Regions from separate parts of the Streptomyces sp. NBC_01460 genome, predicted to be linked through region 4. Evidence: riboswitches for the same ligand, from Rfam matches in the RefSeq annotation. Region 4 holds a riboswitch; each other region holds the start of a gene.
What was found. A riboswitch is a leader RNA that binds a small molecule or an ion and turns the genes downstream of it on or off. The one in region 4 is predicted to bind cobalamin.

Region 1: another riboswitch for cobalamin. It lies ahead of metE (5-methyltetrahydropteroyltriglutamate--homocysteine S-methyltransferase); the one in region 4 lies ahead of OG488_RS34035 (energy-coupling factor ABC transporter permease).
Region 2: another riboswitch for cobalamin. It lies ahead of OG488_RS08455 (cobalamin biosynthesis protein); the one in region 4 lies ahead of OG488_RS34035 (energy-coupling factor ABC transporter permease).
Region 3: another riboswitch for cobalamin. It lies ahead of OG488_RS25155 (ribonucleoside-diphosphate reductase subunit alpha); the one in region 4 lies ahead of OG488_RS34035 (energy-coupling factor ABC transporter permease).

What each region holds. Positions count from the first base shown of each region.
Region 1 is NZ_CP109473.1:8,053,079-8,057,282, reverse strand. It holds gene OG488_RS35900 (magnesium and cobalt transport protein CorA) at 1-854, shown strand, start outside; gene OG488_RS35895 (cysteine hydrolase) at 1,029-1,643, shown strand; cobalamin riboswitch at 1,873-2,095, shown strand; gene metE (5-methyltetrahydropteroyltriglutamate--homocysteine S-methyltransferase) at 2,257-4,204, shown strand, end outside.
Region 2 is NZ_CP109473.1:1,890,234-1,894,437, forward strand. It holds gene OG488_RS08445 (inorganic phosphate transporter) at 36-1,286, shown strand; gene OG488_RS08450 (hypothetical protein) at 1,299-1,517, shown strand; cobalamin riboswitch at 1,669-1,797, shown strand; gene OG488_RS08455 (cobalamin biosynthesis protein) at 1,926-2,870, shown strand; gene OG488_RS08460 (cobyric acid synthase) at 2,867-4,204, shown strand, end outside.
Region 3 is NZ_CP109473.1:5,545,688-5,549,891, reverse strand. It holds gene mctP (monocarboxylate uptake permease MctP) at 1-878, shown strand, start outside; gene OG488_RS25160 (GNAT family N-acetyltransferase) at 997-1,497, shown strand; cobalamin riboswitch at 1,550-1,673, shown strand; gene OG488_RS25155 (ribonucleoside-diphosphate reductase subunit alpha) at 1,813-4,204, shown strand, end outside.
Region 4 is NZ_CP109473.1:7,601,067-7,605,270, forward strand. It holds gene OG488_RS34020 (ATP-binding cassette domain-containing protein) at 1-304, opposite strand, end outside; gene cbiQ (cobalt ECF transporter T component CbiQ) at 301-1,050, opposite strand; gene OG488_RS34030 (energy-coupling factor ABC transporter substrate-binding protein) at 1,057-1,416, opposite strand; gene OG488_RS34035 (energy-coupling factor ABC transporter permease) at 1,416-2,126, opposite strand; cobalamin riboswitch at 2,157-2,340, opposite strand; gene OG488_RS34040 (hydroxyacid dehydrogenase) at 2,586-3,617, opposite strand; gene OG488_RS34045 (carbohydrate ABC transporter permease) at 3,614-4,204, opposite strand, start outside.

The sequences.
Region 1 (4,204 bases), 450 kb from region 4:
CCGATCTCGCCGAGCTGTTCGGTCTCCACCCGCTCGCGATCGAGGACGCCGTGCACGCCCATCAGCGGCCCAAGGTGGAGCGGTACGACGACATCCTGTTCGCCGTCTTCAAGACGGTCTGCTACGTCGAGCACGCGGAGCTGACGGCCACCAGCGAGGTGGTCGACACCGGCCAGGTCATGGCGTTCGTCGGTACCGACTTCGTCATCACCGTCCGGCACGGCCGGCACGGCTCCCTGGGCCCGTTGCGGGAGGCCCTCGAGGACATGCCGGCGCGGCTGGCCCAGGGGCCGGCCATGGTCCTGCACGCGATAGCCGACCATGTGGTCGACGAGTACCTGGCCGTCGCCGACGCGGTGCAGAACGACATCGACGCCGTGGAGACCGCCGTCTTCAGCGGCAGCAGCGGCCGGGGCGACGCCGGGTGGATCTACCAGCTCAAGCGGGAGCTGCTGGAACTGAAGCGCGCGGCGGCGCCGTTGGACCGGCCCCTGCACCAGCTCGCCACCCAGCCCATGCCCGCTGTCGGGCCCGACCTCCGTGCCTACTTCCGGGACGTGGCCGACCACCTGACCCATGCCCGGGACCAGATCACGTCGTTCGACACACTTCTCGACTCGATCCTCCAGGCCCATCTCGCCCAGGTGACCGTCGCTCAGAACGAGGACATGCGCAAGATCACGGCATGGGCCGCGATCATCGCCGTGCCGACCATGGTGTGCGGGGTCTACGGGATGAACTTCGAGCACATGCCCGAGCTCGGCTGGACCTACGGCTATCCCCTGGCCCTCGGGGTCATCGCCGTCGCCTGTTTCACCGTGCACAGGGGTTTCCGCCGCAACGGCTGGCTCTGATCCTTCCCGCCACGCGGCCCGGCTCGACGGTCAGCCGTCCGCCGGGACCGGTCGGTCGGCGGCGGCCGGTCCACGACGGGGAGCCGCCGATCCTGGTCATCACCGTCCGGTTGCTCCCCTTGTCGGGCAAGATATCCCTGCCACCGGTGTGACCGACATCGCTAAGGAGCCGTCATGTCCGAGACCTTCCACCTTGATCCGGCGAAGACCGCACTCATCCTGATCGAGTACCAGAACGACTTCACCAGCGAGGGCGGGGCGCTCAACGGGGCTGTGGCGGGAGTGATGGAGAAGACCTCCATGCTCACGAACACCGTGGCCCTCGCCGCCGCCGCCCGCGCCGCGGGCGTCACCGTCATGCACGCGCCCATCACCTTCGCCCCCGGCTACGGCGAGTTGTCCCGGCACCCGTACGGCATCCTCAAGGGGGTCGTCGAGGGCTCGGCCTTCGTCAAGGGCACCTGGGGCGCCGCGATCGTGGACGACCTCGCGCCGGCCCAGGGCGACATCGTGATCGAGGGGAAGCGCGGCCTCGACACCTTCGCGAGCACGAACCTCGACTTCATCCTGCGGAACAAGGGGATCGACACGATCATCCTCGGCGGCTTCCTCACCAACTGCTGCGTCGAGTCGACGATGCGCACCGGGTACGAGAACGGCTACCGGGTCATCACACTGCCGGACTGTGTCGCCGCCACCTCCCAGGAGGAGCACGAGAACGCGATCACGTACGACTACCCGATGTTCTCCCTGCCCATGACGTCGGCCGAGGTCATCGCCGGCCTCTGAGAGTACGCAGGGGCCGTACCGAGACTCCGTCAGCCCGGGTGAGCGGCCGGCGGAGTACGGCCTCGAACAGCAGCCGGTATCCGCGACGCCGCCACGCGGCCCCCCGCTCGCGACCCGCCTGGTGCACAGACGTGCGGGGCCGTTCACGACCCCCAGGATGCCGGTCGGAGGACGCGTTCCGGCCATGTCCCGGACGGTGAGCGGGTTTGCGGACTCCGCCCGCCCCCGTAGGGTGTCCGGTGCAGCTGGTTCGCCCCGTCACCCAGACGGGATGCGTCGTAAGAGGGAACCCGGTGGGAATCCGGGACTGCCCCGCAGCGGTGAGTGGGAACGAACGCCGTCATACGCACTGGACCCGGACGGGTCTGGGAAGCGACGGCCAGTAGGAGGACGCCTCTCCCGAGGTGACCGTGCCCACGAGTCCGAAGACCTGCCCGCTGCCCGCACGCGACCGATCGCGTGCGGAGATCCCGGTGACCTCGTGGGCGGGTCGGCGCAGATATCGAGCGGCACGCACGGTGCATCCCCGGCGTGATCCGTCCGATCGTCGCCCCTTCGCGTCCGCGTCCCGTCTCCGGGATGTCCAGGACACATCTTCGCGAAGGAGAGTTCCATGACACCGACACCGAAGCCCACAGCCGCGGCAGCGCGAGCCACCGTGTACGGCTACCCCCGCCAGGGACCCGACCGTGAACTGAAGAAGGCCGTCGAGGGCTACTGGAAGGGCCGCGTCACCGCCGAAGCCCTCGACGGGACCGCAGCGGACCTCCGCCGGTCGAACTGGCGGCGGCTGGCCGACGCCGGGCTCCATGAGGTGCCGTCCGGTGATTTCTCGTACTACGACCATGTCCTGGACACCAGTGTCATGGTCGGGGCCGTCCCCGAGCGCCACCGTGCCGCCGTCGTGGCCGATGCACTCGACGGCTACTTCGCGATGGCCCGGGGCAACCAGGACATCGCACCCCTCGAGATGACGAAGTGGTTCGACACGAACTACCACTACCTGGTCCCCGAGCTCGGCCCGGACACCGCCTTCACTCCCGACTCGACCAAGCAGGTGGCCGAGTTCAAGGAGGCCTTCTCCCTCGGCCACACACCCCGCCCGGTCCTCGTCGGCCCGGTCACCTACCTGCTGCTCGCCAAACCCGCTCCCGGTGTGGCCGCCGAGTTCGAACCGCTGACCCTGCTGGACCGGCTCCTTCCCGTCTACGCCGAGATCCTCGCCGATCTCCGCGCGGCCGGCGCCGAGTGGGTGCAGCTCGACGAGCCCGCCCTCGTCCAGGACCGTACGCCTGCCGAGCTCGACGCCGTCGCCCGCGCCTACCGCGAGCTCGGCGGGCGCACCGACCGGCCACAGCTGCTGATCGCCTCGTACTTCGACCGCCTCGGCGACGCGCTTCCGGTGCTGGCCAAGTCCCCCGTCGAGGGCCTCGCCCTCGACTTCACCGAGTCCGCCGCCGGAAACCTCGAGGACCTCGCCGCCGCCGGGGGCCTCCCCGGGAAGCGCCTGGTGGCAGGTGTCGTGAACGGCCGCAACATCTGGATCAACGACTACGAGAAGTCCCTCGCCACGCTCGGCACCCTCCTGGGGCTCGCCGAGCGTGTCGACGTCGCCGCGTCCTGCTCGCTGCTGCACGTCCCGCTGGACGCCGCCGCCGAAGAGGACATCGATCCGCAGATCGCCCGCTGGCTCGCCTTCGCCCAGCAGAAGACCGCGGAGATCGCGGTCCTGGCCCGCGGGCTGGCCGACGGCACCGACGCCATCACGGCCGAGCTCGCCGCCAACAGGGCCGATCTGGAGTCCCGTTCAGGATCCGCGCTGACCAGGGACTCCGCCGTACGCGCCCGCACGGCTGCGATCACCGACGCGGACGGCCGACGCTCGCAGCCCTACCCGGAGCGGACCGCCGCCCAGCGCGCGCACCTCGGGCTCCCACTGCTGCCGACGACCACGATCGGGTCGTTCCCGCAGACCACCGAGCTGCGAACCGCACGGGCCGACCTGCGGGCCGGACGGATCGACGACGCAGAGTACGAGGAGCGGATCAAGGACGAGATCCGCGAGGTCGTCTCCTTCCAGGAGAAGGCCGGCCTCGACGTCCTGGTGCACGGCGAGCCCGAACGCAACGACATGGTCCAGTACTTCGCGGAACGGCTCACCGGCTACCTGGCCACGCAGCACGGCTGGGTCCAGTCCTACGGCACCCGCTACGTCCGCCCGCCCGTGCTCGCGGGCGACATCTCACGCCCCGAGCCGATGACGGTGCGCTGGACGACGTACGCGCAGTCACTGACCGAACGGCCCGTCAAGGGCATGCTCACCGGGCCGGTCACCATGCTCGCCTGGTCGTTCGTCCGCGACGACCAGCCGCTCGGCGACACGGCCCGCCAGGTCGCCCTCGCCCTGCGTGACGAGGTGGCCGACCTCGAGGCCGCGGGCACGTCGGTCATCCAGGTCGACGAACCGGCCCTGCGCGAGACCCTGCCGCTGCGTACCGCCGACCACGCCGCCTACCTCGACTGGGCCACCGAATCCTTCCGGCTCACCACCGGCGGCGTGC
Region 2 (4,204 bases), 5.7 Mb from region 4:
CACGTGCCAATGACGTCGAACGATTGCCTGGGTAAATGGAACACATCACGCTGCTGCTCGCGATCGTGATCGTGACAGCTCTCGTGTTCGATTTCACGAACGGTTTCCACGACACCGCCAACGCGATGGCCACCACCATCTCGACCGGCGCCCTCAAGCCCAAGACCGCGGTGGCCATGTCCGCCGTGCTCAACCTCGTCGGCGCGTTCCTGTCGGTGGAGGTCGCCAAGACGATCTCCGGCGGGATCATCAACGAGAACGGCCTCAGAACCGAGGTCATCTTCGCCGCGCTCGTCGGCGCGATCCTGTGGAATCTGCTGACCTGGCTGGTCGGCCTGCCCTCCAGCTCCTCCCACGCACTCTTCGGCGGCCTCATCGGCGCCGCGGTGATGTCGGCCGGCTGGTCCTCGATCAACGGCGGCACCGTCGTCACGAAGGTCCTGCTGCCCGCGATCGCCGCTCCCCTCGTCGCGGGTCTCGCGGCGCTGCTGGCCACGAAGCTGACGTACCGCCTCAACCGGAAGATCACCGACGAGGCCCAGCTGAAGTCGACCGCCAAGGGCTACCGCGCCGGCCAGATCGCCTCGGCCGGTCTCGTCTCGCTCGCCCACGGCACCAACGACGCCCAGAAGACCATGGGCATCATCACCCTGGCCCTGGTCACCGGCGGCGTCCTGTCCCCCGGTTCCAACCCGCCGGTCTGGGTCATCGCCTCCGCCGGCATCGCCATCGCGCTGGGCACCTACCTCGGCGGCTGGCGCATCATCCGCACCATGGGCAGCGGCCTCACCGACCTCCGGCCGCCGCAGGGCTTCGCGGCCCAGACGAGCGCGGCCACGGTCATCCTGGCCTCCTCGCACCTCGGCTTCTCCCTCTCGACCACCCAGTCCTGCTCCGGTGCCGTCATGGGCGCGGGCCTCGGACGCAAGGGGGGCGTGGTCCGCTGGTCCACCGCCACCCGGATGTTCGTCGCCTGGGGCCTGACGCTGCCGGCCGCCGGCCTGGTCGGCGCGGGTGCCGAGTTCCTGACCAAGCAGGGTCCCTGGGGTGTCGCCGTGGTCGCCATCCTGCTCGTCGCGGGCTCCGGTGCCATCTGGCTGCTGTCGCGCCGCAAGCCGGTCGACCACACCAACGTCAACGCGACCGAGGGCGAGCCCGCGGGCGTCGTCACGACCGCCATCGCGGCCGTCAGCCCGCCGCCCGTCGGCGTGGCCGTCCCGGACTTCAAGACCACCATCCCCGCTCCGGACACCCAGGCCGACCCGGCCCGGCCGGCCACGGTGTAAGGACAGATCCGCATGAACATCGACTGGGCGGCCCTCGCCTCCGTCTTCGGCGTCAGCCTCGTGATCACCGTGGCGCTGGTCGGCCTCTTCACCCTCGGCATCACCGGCCTCGCCAAGCAGGTGTCGACGACGCGGGGCGGCGGTGGCGCCCTGGCGCGCACCGGTGCGTACGCCTGCTTCGCGCTGTGCGCGGCGGCGGTCGCGTACGGGATCTACCTGATCGTCGCCTGACACCCGCACGACCCGTACCGGGCCGGACACACCACGGTGGTGTGTCCGGCCCGGTGTGCGTCTGCGCACACTGAAGCCTCGCAGGTCAACGGCAGGTTGACGGGCCTTCACGGGCCGTGGTGGACTGCCGGAGCCATTTACGGCGACAGGAGAGGAAGCCGGTGCGAATCCGGCGCGGTCCCGCCACTGTCACCGGGGAGCAGCCTCCACACGGAAGTCACGGCCCGCCACCGCGGGCTGGAAGGCCGGAGGAACTGCGGATCCGGAAGCCAGGAGACTCTCGTCGCCGGTCACGTCGAACCAGGGCGCGGACCCTGAGTGAGGACATACGCCATGTCTGGCTGCCCTGCGTCGGTCGCTGCACCACCTGCTCCGGAGGTCCTTCGAGGCGCGACGGCCGGCTGAGCGGTGCGAGCCGACCGCATCTTCGCGTACGGCGCCACCGCCGGCCTGATCGGCGACCTGCTGCTCGGTGATCCCCGGCGGGGCCACCCCGTCGCCGCCTTCGGGCACGCCGCCGCGGCCGCCGAGAGCCGGCTCTGGCGCGACCACCGCGGCTGGGGCGCCCTGCACACGCTCGTCTGCGCCGGGGGCGCCACGGGCGCCGCCGCGCTGGCCGCCCGTGCCGTACGGAACCGTCCGGCCCTGGCCGTGGCGCTGACCGCCGCCGCCACCTGGTCCGTCGTCGGGGGTACGTCGCTGGGCCGGGAGGCCCGCGCCGTCGGCGGGGCGCTGGCCGCCGGGGACATAGAGCTGGCCCGCGAGCGGCTGCCGCATCTGTGCGGCCGCGATCCGCAGGCGCTGGACGGCCCGCAGATCGCCCGCGCGGTCGTCGAGTCCGTCGCCGAGAACACCTCCGACGCCGTGGTGGGGGCCCTGGTGTGGGGTGCGCTCGGCGGCGTGCCGGGGCTGGTCGGCTTCCGGGCCGTCAACACGCTCGACGCTATGGTCGGGCACAGGTCGCCCCGCCACCGGCGCTACGGCTGGGCGTCGGCCCGGCTCGACGACGTCGTCGGCTGGCCCGGGGCCCGGCTCACCGCCGCGCTCGCCGTGGCCGCCGGGGGGCGTCCGCACGACGCCGTACGGGCCTGGCGGGCGGACGCGGGACGGCATCCGAGCCCCAACGCGGGCCCCGTGGAGGCCTCGTTCGCGGGAGCGCTCGGCGTACGGCTCGGCGGGACCCTCGCGTACGGCGGACGGATCGAGCACCGGCCGGTGCTCAACGGGGAGGCCGGCCGCGAGGTGCGGGTCGCTGACATCGAACGCGCGGTGCGGCTGTCGCGCCGGGTGAGTGTGCTGGCCCTCGCCGTGTGTGCGGCGGGGCGCCTCGCCAGGGGACGGAGAGCCACATGAGCGGCGGACTGCTGGTCGCCGGAACGACGTCGGACGCGGGCAAGAGCGTCGTCACGGCCGGGATCTGCCGGTGGCTCGTGCGCCGGGGGGTGAAGGTCGCGCCGTTCAAGGCGCAGAACATGTCGCTGAACTCGTTCGTCACCCGTGAGGGGGCGGAGATCGGCCGCGCCCAGGCGATGCAGGCCCAGGCCGCCCGGGTGGAGCCGTCGGCGCTGATGAACCCGGTGCTGCTCAAGCCCGGCGGTGACCGCTCCAGCCAGGTCGTCCTGATGGGGAAGCCGGTCGGCGAGATGAGTGCGCGCGGCTACCACGGGGGACGCCAGGAAGCGCTGCTGGGGACGGTCACGGACTGTCTGGAGCAGCTGCGGTCCACCTACGACGCGGTGATCTGCGAGGGGGCGGGCAGTCCGGCCGAGATCAACCTGCGGCGCACGGACATCGTGAACATGGGCATCGCGCGGGCCGCCCGCTTCCCGGTGCTGGTCGTCGGGGACATCGACCGCGGCGGTGTGTTCGCCTCCTTCTTCGGTACGACGGCGCTGCTGAGCCCCGAGGACCAGTCGCTGATCGCGGGATACCTGGTCAACAAGTTCCGCGGTGACGTGTCCCTGCTGGAGCCCGGTCTCGACATGCTGCTCGGGCTCACCGGGCGGCCGGCGTACGGCGTGCTGCCGTACGCCCACGGGCTGGGCATCGACGAGGAGGACGGGCTGCGCGTCTCGATGCGCGGGACCGTGCGGGAGTCGGTGGTGGCACCGCCGCACGGCGAGGACGTGCTGCGGGTCGCGGTCTGCGCCGTACCGCTGATGTCCAACTTCACCGACGTGGACGCGCTGGCGGCCGAGCCGGGTGTGGTGGTGCGGTTCGTGGACCGGGCCGAGGAGCTCGTCGACGCGGACCTCGTGATCGTGCCCGGGACACGCGGCACCGTGAAGGCCCTCGCGTGGCTGCGGGAGCGGGGGCTCGCCGACGCGCTGGTCCGCCGGGCCGCCGAGGGCCGGCCGGTGCTGGGCATCTGCGGCGGTTTCCAGGTGCTGGGCGAGCGGATCGAGGACGACGTCGAGTCCCGGGCAGGGCTGGTCGAGGGGCTCGGGCTGCTGCCCGTACGCGTCCGCTTCGGCCGGGAGAAGGTCCTGGAGCGGCCCGTCGGGTCGGCGCTCGGGGAGCCGGTGGAGGGGTACGAGATCCATCACGGCGTCGCCGAGGTCCTGGGCGGCGAGCCGTTCCTGGACGGGTGCCGGGTGGGCGCGGTCTGGGGGACGCACTGGCACGGGTCGCTGGAGAGCGACGCGTTCCGGCGGGCGTTCCTCGGTGAGGTCGCGCGGGCGGCCGGG
Region 3 (4,204 bases), 2.1 Mb from region 4:
CCACGCTGGCACTCGGCTCTGCGCTGGCGCTCTTCATGTACCCCCACTCGATCACGGCGACGCTCTCCAGCCGCAGCCGTGAGGTGATCCGGCGCAACACCACGATCCTGCCGCTGTACTCACTGATGCTCGGCCTGCTCGCCCTGCTCGGCTTCATGGCGATCGCCGCCGGGATCAAGGTGGACAACGGCCAGCTGGCGATCCCCCAGCTGTTCGAGAACATGTTCCCCGACTGGTTCGCGGGCGTGGCCTTCGCCGCGATCGGCATCGGCGCCCTGGTGCCCGCCGCGATCATGTCGATCGCCGCGGCGAACCTCTTCACCCGGAACATCTACAAGGACTTCATCAAGCCCGACGCGACCCCGGCGCAGGAGACCAAGGTCTCCAAGCTGGTCTCGCTGCTGGTGAAGGTCGGCGCGCTCGCCTTCGTCCTCACCATGGACAAGACGGTCGCGATCAACTTCCAGCTGCTGGGCGGCATCTGGATCCTCCAGACGATGCCGGCCCTGGTGGGCGGTCTGTTCACCCGGTGGTTCCACCGCTGGGCCCTGATCGCCGGCTGGGCGGTCGGCATGCTCTACGGCACGGTGGCCGCGTACGGCGTGGCCAGCCCGACCCAGAAGCACTTCGGCGGGTCCTCGAAGGAGATTCCGGGCATCGGCGAGATCGGCTACATCGGTCTCACCGCGATCGTGCTGAACATCGTCGTCGTGGTCGTGCTGACCTTCGTCCTGAACGCGCTGAAGGCCCCGGCCGGCGTGGACGAGACCTCTCCGTCCGACTACACGGCGGACGTCGGCGACCCGGGCGTCAAGGCCGAGCTCCCGCCGGCCACGGTGGGCGCACCGGGCGACGACGAACCGCTGCAACGGGTGTAGGACCCGATGGCGTACGTCCCGGCGGGGTCCGCCCCGCCGGGACGTTCCTCTGTGTGCGCAGAGCGCGGCCCCGGAAAAGGCGTGCGCCCGGCGCGCGGGCGGGGGGAGACTGACGCCCATGGATGTCTCGATCAGACCGGTCCACGCCGAGGAGCACGAGGCCCTCGGTGAGATGACCGCCCAGGCGTATCTCGACGACGGGCTGCTGGACTTCGGCGCCGACGACCCCTATCTGGAACAGCTTCGCGCCATCGGGCGACGGGCCGCCGAGGCCCTGGTACTGGTCGCGGCGGACGCCGACGGCGATCTGCTGGGCGGGGTCACCTATGTCCCGCCCGGGAGCCCCTGGGCGGACATCGCCGGGGAGGACGAGGCCGAGTTCCGGATGCTGGCCGTCTCCGCGAAGGCGCGTGGGCGCGGTGCGGGTGAGGCGCTCGTACGGGCCTGCGTCGAGCGGGCACGTGCCACCGAAGGGCTCTCCGGGATCGTCCTGTCGACCCGGTCGTCCATGGAGGCCGCCCACCGGATCTACCGCCGCCTCGGCTTCGTACGGACGCCGGAGCGGGACTGGAGCCCTCTCCCGGGCTTGCCCCTCCTCACATTCCGCCTGGCCTTCTGAGCCATCACGACACTACATGTGGGGGCTGCCATAACTGGCGGCCCCCACATGTATGCTCGACCTCGCTGTCGCCGCAGGGGAATCCGGTGCGAATCCGGAACTGTCCCGCAACGGTGTGATCGGTGTGCTTTCGCGCACCGCGGAGTCCGAAGACCTGTCGGCAGCGCGTCCGGCTCGACCGAACCGGGCGCAGAGACGTCCGGGCCCCGCGGAGGGCCGGTGGACGCCGTGCGCGCCGTGCTGCCCTCCCCCGGGTGTCCACGTGTCCGGCCCCCCGCTCCCGCAGGCCCTGAGCCGAGCGAGGGATAGCCCCAAGTGACCATCGCGCCAGCAGACCCGGTTTCAGCCGCGGAATACGAAGGCCGCACGACCGACGCGCCCGGGACCGCACTCCTGCGGACCCTGACCGGTCTCACCGCCGATCTGCCCGACACCGACCCCGGACGGGTCGCCGCCGCCGCGCTGCGTGGCCGCAACGCCCGGTCGGACGAGGCCGAGCTGCGCTCGCTGGCCACCGAGGCCGCCGCCGGCCTGATCTCCGAGGACCCGGCGTACTCCCGGCTCGCGGCCCGGCTCCTCACCCTGGCCGTCGCCGACGAGGCCGCCGGTCAGGGTGCCGTCTCCTTCTCGGCGTCGGTCGCCGTCGGACACCGCGAGGGCCTGATCGCGGACCGGACGGCCGAGTTCGTCACGCTGCACGCCGCCGCCCTCGACGCCCTGGTCGACCAGGCCCTCGCCGACGGCGCCGACGACCGCTTCGGCTACTTCGGGCTGCGGACTCTGCACAGCCGGTACCTGTTGCGTCACCCGATCACCCGGGAGGTCGTCGAGACGCCGCAGCACTTCATGCTGCGCGTCGCCGCCGGGCTCGCCGAGGACACCTCCGAGCGCGCCCTGGGCGAAGTCGCCGCGCTGTACAACCTGATGAGCCGGCTCGACTACCTGCCGTCCTCCCCCACCCTCTTCAACTCCGGCACCCGGCACCCGCAGATGTCCTCCTGCTACCTGCTGGACTCGCCGCTGGACGAGCTCGACTCGATCTACGACCGTTACCACCAGGTGGCGCGCCTCTCCAAGCACGCGGGCGGCATCGGCCTCTCGTACTCCCGCATCCGTGCCCGGGGTTCACTCATCCGGGGGACCAACGGGCACTCCAACGGCATCGTCCCGTTCCTGAAGACGCTGGACGCCTCGGTCGCCGCGGTCAACCAGGGGGGCCGCCGCAAGGGGGCCGCCGCCGTCTACCTGGAGACCTGGCACGCGGACATCGAGGAGTTCCTGGAGCTGCGCGACAACACCGGTGAGGACCAGCGGCGCACGCACAACCTCAACCTGGCGCACTGGATCCCGGACGAGTTCATGCGCCGCGTGGACGCGGACACGGAGTGGTCGCTGTTCTCCCCGGCGGACACCCCGGAGCTCGTGGACCTGTGGGGCGACGAGTTCGACGCGGCCTACCGCGCGGCCGAGGCGAAGGGCCTGGCCCGCAGGACGATGCCCGCCCGTGAGCTGTACGGCCGCATGATGCGCACGCTCGCGCAGACCGGCCAGGGCTGGATGACGTTCAAGGACGCCTCCAACCGCACGGCGAACCAGACGGCGGAGCCGGGCCGGGTCGTGCACTCCTCGAATCTCTGCACCGAGATCCTGGAGGTCACCGACGACGGTGAGACCGCCGTCTGCAACCTGGGTTCGGTCAACCTCGGCGCGTTCGTCGCCGACGGTTCGATCGACTGGGAGCGGCTGGACGCGACCGTCCGTACGGCGGTGACCTTCCTCGACCGCGTCGTGGACATCAACTTCTACCCGACCGAGCAGGCCGGGCGCTCCAACGCCCGCTGGCGGCCGGTGGGTCTGGGCGCGATGGGACTCCAGGACGTCTTCTTCCAGCTGCGCCTGCCCTTCGACTCGCCCGAGGCCCGCGCGCTCTCCACGCGGATCTCCGAGCGGATCATGCTCGCCGCCTACGAGGCGTCCTGCGACCTCGCGGAGAGGTCGGGCCCGCTGCCCGCCTGGTCCGAGACCCGCGCCGCGCGCGGCGTGCTGCACCCGGACCACTACGACACCGAGCTGAACTGGCCGGAGCGCTGGGAGGCGCTGCGCGCCCGGGTCGCGAAGAGCGGCATGCGCAACTCCCTGCTGCTCGCCATCGCCCCGACGGCGACGATCGCCTCGATCGCCGGGGTGTACGAGTGCATCGAGCCGCAGGTCTCCAACCTCTTCAAGCGCGAGACGCTCAGCGGCGAGTTCCTCCAGGTCAACGCCTACCTGGTCGACGAGCTGAAGAAGCTCGGCGTCTGGGACGCCCGCACCCGCGAGGCGCTGCGCGAGGCCAGCGGGTCCGTGCAGGGCTTCGCCTGGATCCCCGAGGACGTGCGGGCGCTGTACCGCACGGCGTGGGAGATCCCGCAGCGCGGCCTCATCGACATGGCGGCGGCCCGTACGCCGTTCCTCGACCAGAGCCAGTCGCTCAACCTGTTCCTGGAGACGCCGACGATCGGCAAGCTCTCCTCGATGTACGCGTACGCCTGGAAGCAGGGGCTGAAGACGACGTACTACCTGCGGTCGCGGCCGGCGACCCGGATCGCCCGCGCGGCGTCCGGGACGGCTGCCGCCGCCGCCCCGATCCCCGTCCAGCAGGCTTCCGCCCCCGACGCGGACGCGATCGCCTGCTCCCTCGAAAACCCCGAGTCCTGCGAGGCCTGCC
Region 4 (4,204 bases):
AGACGGACGCGGCGAACAACTGGTCGTCAGGGTCCTGCACCACCAGTTGGACCGTCGTGCGCAGCCCGGTCAGTCCCTTGCGGTCGTACGTGACCGGCCGGTCCTCGACGGTCAACTGCCCCGCCTTCGGGCGCAGTCCACCGCTGAGGAGCCGCATCAGCGTGGTCTTGCCACTGCCGTTCCTGCCGAGCAGGGCGAGCGCACGCCCCTCACGCGCCTCGAAGTCCAGGCCACTGAGGACGGCGGGACCGTCCTCGTACGCGAAGGACGCGCCCCGCAGGGCGAGCAGCACGGAATCGCTCATGACAGAGGCCTTTCCAGAGCGAAGGTCAGGGCGGCGAGTGCTGCGAGCAGCACCACGCTCGCGGCTGTGAACCGGGCGGAGACACGGGCCTCGGGAACGAGGACGCGCAAGGTGCCGTCGTAGCCGCGCCCGGCCAGCCCCGACTGGAGCCGCGCAGCACGGTCGAAGGCCCGGATGAAGGCGGTGGCCCCCAGCCCGGCCAGGGAACGCCAGGCGGCCGCCCGGGTGGTGTGGCCGAGCCGGGCGGCCTGGGCCTCCCGGATCCGGCGCATCGAGTCGAGGAGCAGGAAGCTCATGCGGTAGGTCACCAGGGCGACGTCCACGACTGCCGCGGGCACCCCCGCCCCGACCAGGCGGGGCAGCAGGTCGGACATCGGCGTGGTGAACGCGAACAACAGGACACCGAGTGACGCGGCCGAGGTGCGCAACAGCAGCTCCCCGGCGCGGACCGGCCCTCCGTCGGCCAGGCCGACGAGCCCCTCCGGCCCGCCGACCTGCACGAGGAGCGTCGCCGCCCCGGTGACACAGAAGCCCAGCGGCACCCGGTACGCCCGCCACAGATGACGGGCGGACACGCCGGCCGGGCCCAGGAGCACGGAGACCGCGGTGACGAGGACCAGGACGGCACCGGGCCACGGCGGCAGCGAGATCGCCAGCACCGTCAGTCCCAGCCCGAGCACGGCCTTGTCGACGGGATGGCGGCGGCGCCAGCGACTGCTGTGCGCCGCCGCGTCGATCGGCAGCATGTGGGCTCAGGTCCTCCGGGCCGCGGACTCCCTGGCACGGCCTCCACCGTCCTGCGGTGCCCCCGCGCGCAGCTCGCCCTGACGGCGCCCGCGCCGCAGACCGAAGTAGTACGCGAGGACCCCCGCGCCGAGCGCCGCCTGGAGGGCGAACAGCGCCGACTCGATCTCACCGGAGGGCGGTTCGTACAGCGGGGAGAACCAGGGTTCGTAGCCGGGATCGATCTCCGTGATCGCCGTCTCCGCCTGCGCGTCGGCGCCGGCGAACGGCTCCTTCTCGTCGTCCCCGAGCCCCAGGGCCAGCGGCAGGACGGCCAGCGCGGCCACGACGAGCAGCAGAAGGGCGTTGATCTTCGTGTTCTTGTTCATCAGGCCACCGCCCCGGTCTTCTCTTCGGCCCCGGCGCGGGCCTGCTTGCCGGCGAGAAACACGCCGAGCCTGGTCAGATCACCCTTGCTGGACTGCACGAGGAGCCGCATCACCAGCACGGTCAGGAGCCCCTCGCTCACCGCGAGCGGGATCTGGGTGACCGCGAAGATGGAGCCGAACTTCCCGAGCGCCCCCAGGAACCCGGTGACCGGGTCCGGGAAGGCGAGCGCGAGCTGGACGCTGGTGACGCAGTAGGTGGACAGGTCGGCGACGAACGCCCCGAAGAACACCGCCACCATCAGCGGCACGGTGTAGCGGCGCAGCAGCTTGTAGACCGCGTATCCGGCCCAGGGCCCGACGATCGCCATCGAGAAGACGTTGGCGCCGAGCGTGGTCAGGCCGCCGTGCGCGAGCAGCAGCGCCTGGAACAGCAGGGTGATGGTGCCCAGCACCGCCATGATCGGCGGGCGGAACAGTATGGCGCCCAGCCCTGTGCCCGTGGGGTGGGAACAACTCCCGGTGACGGAAGGGAGCTTCAGGGCGGACAGGACGAACGTGAAGGCTCCGGAGGCGCCCAGGAGCAGGGTGCTCTCCGGGTTCTCCCTGACCTCACGTGTGAGTGACCGGACTCCGTGGACGACGAACGGCGCGGACGCGACACCCCAGGCGATCGCGTGCGCCGGAGGCAGAAATCCCTCGGCAATGTGCATGGCTCAGCAGACCCTCTCCAGCACCTCGTGGATGGTTGAAGTGCCTTGGCCGGTCTCCTGGCTGACGGGTGACACCGCCCGAACTCCGCCTTCCCGGGTCACAAGGACCCAGTGGCTGCCCGCGAGGGCCGGAGCCGGACTTCCCGATCACAGTGGCGAGGGCCGCACCGGCATCACACCGGATTTCCCGTTCACCAAGGCGTGGCGACAGTAGTGCCAGGTGGGGGGCGATGACAAGCACGCCCACCTGCCCGCGGCCGTGGGCCCCCACGGCCGCGACCGGCCTCACCGGGACCGCCGTACGGCCCGCGCGGCGGGACGGAGCGGCCCCCGCCCGCCCCTGGCCCGGCCCGCGCCCGCCGGCAGCCCCACACAGGCGCCGGCCGCCGCGTTCCCCCGGTGGGGAGACGGCTCCGGCGGTGTGGACAAACTCACCTTCCGGGAGGGGCGGCCACCGGCTCACGCCGTGTGCGTCAGCGTCTCCCCCCGGACGGGGTCGGCATAGGGGAGGCGGTGGCCGTACCTCTCCAGTTCGTCGAGCGCCGCGTGCGTCACGCGGGCCAGTTCGTTGCCGAGTGAGCCCGCGATGTGCGGGGTGAGCAGGACGTTCGGCAGGTCGTAGAGAGGAGACCGCGCGGGCAGGACCTCCGGTTCGGTCACGTCGAGCACCGCGTCGAGCCGGCCCGACACCAGCTCGTCGGTGAGCGCGGCCGTGTCCACCAGCGAGCCCCGTGCCGTGTTGATGAGCGTGGCACCGTCCGGCATCAGCGCCAGCCGCCTCCGGTCGAAGAGGTCCCGGGTCTCCGGCAGCGCGGGCGCGTGGATCGTCACCACGTCGCTGTCGCGCGCCAGTTCGTCGAGCGGCACCGAGCGGGCGCCCAGCGCCGTCGCCCCGGCCTCGTCCACGTACGGGTCGTACAGGAGCACCCGCAGGTCGAAGGGGCGCAGCAGCTCGATCACCCGCCGCCCGATGCGGGACGCCCCGACGACCCCGACCGTGCGGCCGTAGTTGCCGCCGGTGCCGATGACGTCCAGCGCGTTCGTCCGGGCGCGCCGGTGCCCGTACTCCCGTCGGGCCGCCAGGACCCGCTTGCCGGCGAAGAGGATCGCCGCCACGGTGTACTCCGCGACCGGCAGCGCGTTCGCCCCCGCGGCGGACGCGACGGTCAGATTACGCTCCCAGCAGGCATCGGTGATGTGGTGCTTCACCGAACCCGCGGCGTGGACGACGGTACGCAGACGGGGGAGCCGTTCCAGCACGTCGGCGGTGAGGGGCGGGCACCCCCAGCCGGTGAACAGCACCTCGGCCCGGCCTAGCGCGTCCGCCACGGCCGGGTCGCCGAAGTCGTGGACCACGAGGGAGGGATCGGTGTCCGCGACGGCCACCAGCCGGGCGAGGGACTCCTGGTCGAAGAGCGCGTCCCGGACCGAGGGTTCCATCGCGAGCACCGTGCGGGGCCGGTGGTAGGCGGTGCGGGACGGGGGCGTCATTTGACGGCTCCTGCGGTGAGGCCCGAGCGCCAGAAGCGCTGCAGCGATACGAAGGCGACGGCGAGCGGGACGACGGACACCAGCGATCCGGTGATGACGAGCGAGTAGAGCTGGGGCTCCTGGGGGAGCGTGGCGTTCCAGTTGAAGAGGCCGAGGCCGACCGGGTAGAGCGCCGAGTCGTTCAGCATCACCAGGGGCAGGAAGAAGTTGTTCCAGCTGCCGGTGAAGGAGAAGAGGAAGACCGTCACGAAGGCGGGCGAGAGCATGGGGAGGGCGACGGAGCGGAAGGTACGCAGTTCGCTCGCGCCGTCGATCCGGGCGGCCTCCAGCGTCTCGCCGGGGACGTAGCTCTCCGCGAAGACACGGGACAGGTAGACGCCGAAGGGGTTCACGAGGCCGGGGATCAGCACCGCCCAGTACGAGTTGACGAGCCCCACCTCGGACGCCATGAGGTACATCGGCAGCGAGATGACCGTGTGCGGGACGAGGATGCCCAGGAGCACCAGTCCGTAGAGCTTCTCCTTGCCCCACCAGTCGTACGTGGCGAAGGCGTAGCCGGCGAGGAGCGAGACGAGGGTGGAGGCGAG